Regions from separate parts of the Acetobacter sp. DmW_043 genome, predicted to be linked through region 2. Evidence: predicted binding sites of a transcription regulator. Region 2 holds the regulator's gene; the other holds the start of a gene.
What was found. Region 2 encodes HrcA, which represses chaperone genes, less so after heat shock. Its sites were predicted from a motif close to GTTNGCACTCNCNNNNNGNGAGTGCNAAC; they were not measured.

Region 1 (3,416 bases), on a different contig from region 2:
CGTACCACCGCCAGGAACGATGCCTTCTTCAACAGCTGCACGGGTTGCGTGCAGAGCATCGTCAACGCGGTCTTTGCGCTCTTTAACTTCGATCTCTGTTGAACCACCAACGCGGATAACAGCAACACCACCAGCCAGTTTAGCCAGACGTTCCTGCAGTTTTTCGCGGTCGTAGTCAGAGGTTGTTTCTTCGATCTGAGCGCGGATCTGCTTGCAACGACCTTTAATGTCGTCAGCTTTACCTGCACCATCGACAATGGTTGTGTTTTCTTTGTCGATGCGTACTTTTTTCGCTGTGCCAAGCATTGGCAGAGTAACGGTTTCCAGCTTGATGCCCAGATCTTCGCTGATAACCTGACCACCGGTCAGAATAGCGATATCTTCGAGCATAGCTTTGCGACGGTCACCAAAGCCAGGAGCTTTAACCGCAGCAATTTTCAGGCCACCACGCAGTTTGTTAACAACGAGGGTAGCAAGAGCTTCACCGTCAACATCTTCAGCGATGATGAGCAGCGGACGGCCAGACTGAACAACTGATTCCAGCAGTGGCAGCATTGGCTGCAGAGAAGAGAGTTTCTTCTCGTGGATCAGGATGAAGGGGTTTTCGAGGTCGGCTGTCATCTTTTCCGTGTTTGTCACGAAATAAGGAGAGATGTAGCCGCGGTCGAACTGCATGCCTTCAACAACGTCCAGCTCGGTCTGGAAGTGTTTAGCTTCCTCAACGGTGATAACACCTTCAGAGCCGACTTTCTGCATGGCTTCTGAAATCATTTTACCGATTTCGCTTTCGCCGTTTGCAGAGATCGTGCCAACCTGAGCTGTTTCAGCCGGTGTGGTGATTTTCTTTGCGTTTTTCTTCAGCTCTTCGATAACTGATGCAACAGCTTTATCGATGCCGCGTTTCAGATCCATCGGGTTCATGCCAGCTGCAACAGCTTTGTGGCCTTCACGAACGATAGCCTGAGCCAGAACGGTGGCTGTTGTGGTGCCGTCACCAGCAACATCGTTGGTTTTAGATGCAACTTCACGCAGCATCTGAGCGCCCATGTTTTCGAACTTGTCAGCCAGTTCGATTTCTTTAGCAACAGACACGCCGTCTTTTGTGATGCGTGGTGCGCCAAAGCTCTTGTCGAGCACTACGTTACGACCTTTTGGGCCAAGTGTAACTTTTACAGCGTCAGCCAGGATGTCAACGCCACGCAGCATACGCTGGCGTGCATCAGCACCGAATTTTACGTCCTTAGCAGCCATAGAATTTCTCCAGTGAGGATCGGTTGAATATTGAAAAGCGTCTCACAGACACGTCACTCAGGAAATAATACCCAGAATGTCGCTTTCTTTCATGATCAGCAGGTCTTCACCGTCGATCTTCACTTCTGTGCCGGACCATTTGCCGAACAGGATGGTGTCGCCAGCCTTAACATCAAGCGCTACGATCTGACCCTGCTCATTGCGGGCGCCAGGACCAGCAGCGACAACTTTACCTTCCATAGGCTTTTCTTTAGCCGTGTCAGGAATGATGATGCCGCCAACAGTCTTTTCTTCGCTTTCGAGACGACGCACGACCACACGGTCATGCAAAGGACGAAATTTCGTCATTATGGATCTCTCCACGTTTCTTATCTGTGCGATGGTATCCTTATCAGGAAGCTATACCATCTGCGTTTACCGCGCGTAACACACGCCGCGTTACGTTAGCACTCCCACCCCGGGAGTGCCAAATCAGGAGATAGGTCTGCCTCTCAGACAAGTCAAGGAAGGGAGAAAAAAACTTTCTGATTTTTTGTTTTGTTATCTGAGCGTTCATATCTGAAGCGATATCTGCTGCCGTTACAAACTTTATTTCCTCAATATAATCAGCAGGTAAACGCCATTTCTGCCATTTCCGCCCTGAGGCAGGGTGGTATTTTTATTGACATTTGCAGAGCTTCATGGCCGGAATAAATAATCCTGCAGCCGGCCATGCGGTTTGTCCGGCAGGGAGAAGACTATAAGAGAGTTACCTGCAGATGCCTACCGGAACAGTTAAATGGTTTAATGCCACTAAAGGCTTTGGTTTTATTGCCCCAGAAGAAGGCGGTAAAGACGTGTTCGTGCACATCACAGCTGTTCAGGCTGCTGGCCTGCGCGGCCTGGATGAAAATCAGAAAGTTTCTTACGACCTGGTTACAGAGCGTGGTAAAGAAGCTGCTACAAACCTTAAAACACTCTGAGTCTGAATATAATTTTCTCTGCGGGTGCATGTGACCTTTAATCAGGAAGCATGACTCTCTGTAGAGAAGAGCTGAATTTCAGACGGAAGGTTTTTAATCTTTCGGGAGTAGAAAGCTTCTGATTTCTTCAGCGGCTTTCGCCAGCCCCCTGCGTTCAGGGCTGACACCATGCGGAAAAGCAGAAAGAAGACGTGAGGGTGTGCGTCGGTCCAGCAATACAAATACACCGCGGTCTGACTGACTGCGAATAAGACGGCCAAAAGCCTGCCGCAGTTTCATACGGGCGATGCTGTCGTCATATCCCTTGGGGTCACCACCTGACAGATGCACACGGCGTTCTCTGTGCAGAATGTCCGGTCTCGGCCAGGGAACACGCTCAAATACGACAAGCCTTAAGGCCCGGCCTGGTACATCAACGCCGTCTCGCATGGCATCCGTACCCAGCAGGCAGGCATTTTCTTCAGTGCGAAAAATATCAATCAGTGTTGCATTATCCAAGGCGTTAACGTGCTGTGCATAAAGGGGGATATTTTGTTCTCTGAGGGGGGTAGCAATATGAGAGTGCACACCCTTCAGGCGTGAAATGGCGGTAAACAGACCCAGTCCGCCGCCGCCAGACGCTGTGAATAATGTTCTGAAAGCAGCAGAAAGATCATGCAGATTATTATGGTCTAAATCGTTAATAATGAAGGTTCGCGTCTGGCTGGCATAATCAAAAGGGCTGCTCAGGCTGGCCCGTACTGCCGGGGCAGGAAAATGGCAGACTCCGGTTAGTGCTTCAGCCGCAGCCCATGAGCGTTCAGCTTCCTCAGTATCAAACTCTGCCTGTGCGGGTGTCGAGGACGCTGGCGGGTCGGCACTTTCTGAACGATCACGCAGAGTAGCTGAGGTAATCAGCAGACCCTGAGCGGGTAATGCCATAATGCCCGCGAATGGAATAGTGGGGTCAAGCCAGTGACGGTGCAGGCCGACATCCTGCTCAATCAGGTGCTGCTTGCCCCGTCGGGTCAGGCGCAGAAAATGAACATGCTCAGGCATAGTGCCAGGTTCTCTTGCTGGCTGGTCAAAGGTTTCAAGCATGGATATCCATGCTTCCACGCGGGTGATCGCACGGCGCTGGAGTGAGCGCACCATGGCTTCAATACGTCCGCGTGTTGTGCTGTCGAGCGTATCAGCTTCGTCCTGCAGGCGGAAGTTCAGAGC
Region 2 (3,416 bases):
GTTCTGCTCATAAAGCTGCAAGGCCGGATCAAGGCTGGTATGTACTTCCAGCCCGCCCTGCATGGTCGTCTCCTGGCCATAGCGCCCGATCAGCTCGCGCCTGACCTCTTCAGCAAACCATTCAGACCCCGGAGCCGGACCAGGACGCACAAACGTATGAGGAATAAGAGGCTCAGCCTGAGCAGCTTTGGCAGCCTCAGCTGTAATGGCTCCGGTTTCAACCATACGTGACAAAACCCAGTTACGCCGTCCAAGAGCAGCCTCAGGGTAGCGGACCGGGTTGTAGTTTGTTGGTGATTTTGGCAATGCTGCAAGAAAAGCGGCTTCAGCATCATCAAGCTGATCAAGCGGCTTATTAAAATAAGTCTGTGCCGCAGCAGCAATACCGTAAGCCCCGCTGCCCAGATAAATTTCATTAAGATAAATTTCGAGAATTTTCTCTTTCGACAGCACCCCTTCAACACGCAGGGCCAGAAATGCCTCTTTCGCCTTACGCTTCATAGAAAGAGACTGTGTACCCAGCAGCATAATACGTGCCACCTGCTGCGTAATCGTAGAAGCCCCGATCGGTCTGCGCCCTTTATCGCGCGTAAGATCGGTCAGACCAGCACGGATAATCGCCAGGGGGTCAACGCCTTTATGGGTCCAGAATTTCTGATCCTCAGCAGCCAGAAACGCATTGCTGACACGCTCAGGAATAGCACTGAAAGGCACAAAAATACGGCGTTCACTGGCCAGCTCAGCGATCATACGATCATCTGAGGCATAGATGCGGCTCATCACGTCAGGCTGATAATTTTTCAGCCCTTCAACTGTTGGCAGTGAGGAGACCAGCTCCTCATACTGATGCCAGACGACAAGGCCACCGCCAGCCATGCCCACAAGCACAATTGCAGCGCCTGCGCCAAGGGCCCGGCGCCAGATACGAAAACGGGGACTGCGCACAGTCAGCTTTTTTTCAGAAGACGAATCTTTTGTCATGCCGGCTTTTTACCCATTATCATATTCTGGCGCGTTCTTTATATTATCGTGTAGCAAACTGACCGACTTAGCCAAGCATTTCACCTAAAAACCGTGCAGTATAATCAACGACCGGAATAATACGCCCGTAATTAATACGTTTTGGCCCTATTACACCAATAGCGCCAACAATACGATTAGTCTCGTTGCGGGCCGGGGCGACCACCATGGACATGCCAGAAGCTCCGAACAAACCGCTTTCAGCCCCGATAAAGATGCGAACACCCTCTGAACTTTCTGCCAGTTCTAACAAACTCAGCATTGTCTCCTGTGCTTCAAGCCGGTCAAATAAAGTCTGTATAGCCTGCAAGCGCTCCTGCCCGGCAACATCAGTCAGCAGGCGCGACTGGCCTCTGACAATTAATGTGCCACCCCGTTCACCGGTATCTCCGCCCCATATGGCAAGCCCGCGCTCAACCACATCAGCAGTCAGCTCATCAAGCACATGCCTGTTGTCAGAAATTTCTGTGCTCACACGTTCACACAACTCAGACAATGTTGCTCCCTTAAGTCTGGCATTCAGGTAATTAGCCGCTTCAACCAGAGCCGACGCAGGCACCCCTGCCGGAATTTCTGTCACACGGTTTTCAACCCGCCCATCTGTACCAACCAGCACAACAAGGGCACGATTACCGCCCAGAGCAACAAACTCAATATGCTTAACAGCTCCCTCACTTTTAGGCGCTATGACAAGACCTGCTGCGTCAGACATACCTGAAAGTAATGAAGATGCCTCCGTCATTGTATCCTGCAATGAACGCCCGCGTGCCTCCAGCGTGTGGCTGATCCGTGTCTGCTCTTCTTCCGAGAGCGCTCCAAATTGCAAAAGACCATCAACAAACAGACGCAGCCCGGCCTCAGTTGGCAAACGCCCTGCTGAAGTGTGCGGCGAAAACAGCAGACCGGCTTCGGTCAGAGAAGCCATGATATTACGCACCGTTGCAGGAGACAGCGGCTGGCTCAGCCTGCGTGCGAGCGTACGCGACCCGACAGGCTCACCATTGGCCATATATTCTTCCACCACTTCACGCAAAATCGTGGCAGAACGCCGGTCAAGATCAGGTGGCAAAGCACTGCCAACAGGGAACACACCAGGTCTCATCATCTGCTCTGCTCCTCCTCACCAGGGCTACATTGTGGGTTTCTTAATCATTTAAAGCAATTTTTTAGCACACACACCATTCTCGTCATACTGAACTGACGATAGTGTCACCTTTGTGTCGTTCGCCTGCCTGGTGAACAAACTATGATTTAAGGAGTTTCTTGACATGCGCCCTTCAGGTCGTCTGCCCAGCGAGATGCGTACTATTACCATCGACACCAGCTTTTCCCACCATGCCGAAGGCTGCGCTCTCATCCGCGTGGGTGGCACAGAGGTACTGTGCACAGCCAGTATTGAAAACCGTGTACCTCCGTTTCTTCGTGGTCAGGGCACCGGCTGGGTCACCGCAGAATATGGTATGCTGCCCCGCGCCACACATTCACGCGGCAGCCGCGAAGCCGCAAAGGGTAAACAGTCAGGTCGCACACAGGAAATTCAGCGCCTTATCGGGCGTTCACTTCGTGCTGTGACAGATCTGAAAGCCCTTGGTGAAATGAGCATCACCCTCGACTGTGATGTGCTTAATGCTGATGGAGGCACACGCTGCGCGTCAATAACCGGAGCATGGGTAGCTCTGCGCCTGGCTCTGGGTAAACTGGTTGCCAGTGGTGCTCTCCCTCACCTGCCACTGCTGGGTCAGGTTGCCGCGGTCTCGTGCGGACTGACTGAAACCGGCGCCGTACTTGACCTCGATTACGCAGAAGACAGCACAGCAGCAGCTGACACAAACTTTGTGCTGACAGCCGACCGCCGCATTGTTGAAATTCAGGGCACAGCAGAAGAAACACCTTTTACAGAAGATGCCTTTAACGAACTGTTTGCTCTTGCACGCATTGGCGTTTCAACGCTGTTTGATGCGCAGACAGCCGCTGTAACACGCGCAGAAAATGGCTGATACATGAGCACACCGCTTTTACACACCGGCGATAAGCTGGTGCTGGCCAGCCACAATGCAGGAAAACTCGCTGAGTTTTCGGCTATGCTGAAACCTTTCGGTATTACCGTAATTTCAGCCGGTGAACTGAAACTGCCCGAGCCGGAAGAAACAGAAACCACCTTTACCGGTAATGCCGCTCTTAAGGCACAGGCAGCGGCAAAGGCCTCAGGCCTGCCGGCATTGTCAGATGATTCCGGCCTGTGTGTGGCTGCACTCAATGGTGACCCGGGCATTTACTCTGCCCGGTGGGCCGGCCCTGACAAAAACTTCCCTGCTGCTATGGCACGCATTCACAATGACATTGGTACGGGCGAGCGGGCAGCATGGTTTATCTGTGTGTTATGTCTGGCTTTTCCT

Region 1: groES (co-chaperone GroES) is a predicted target of HrcA. The motif match lies at 1,694-1,722, and genes of this name have one in related genera.

Annotation. Positions count from the first base shown of each region.
Region 1 covers NZ_JOMN01000016.1:131,761-135,176, forward strand. The annotation lists gene groL (chaperonin GroEL) at 1-1,251, opposite strand, end outside; gene groES (co-chaperone GroES) at 1,309-1,599, opposite strand; gene HK11_RS07000 (cold-shock protein) at 2,010-2,213, shown strand; gene HK11_RS07005 (ATP-dependent DNA helicase) at 2,307-3,416, opposite strand, start outside.
Region 2 covers NZ_JOMN01000004.1:56,719-60,134, forward strand. The annotation lists gene HK11_RS01255 (penicillin-binding protein 1A) at 1-981, opposite strand, end outside; gene hrcA (heat-inducible transcriptional repressor HrcA) at 1,049-2,122, opposite strand; gene rph (ribonuclease PH) at 2,289-3,017, shown strand; gene rdgB (RdgB/HAM1 family non-canonical purine NTP pyrophosphatase) at 3,021-3,416, shown strand, end outside.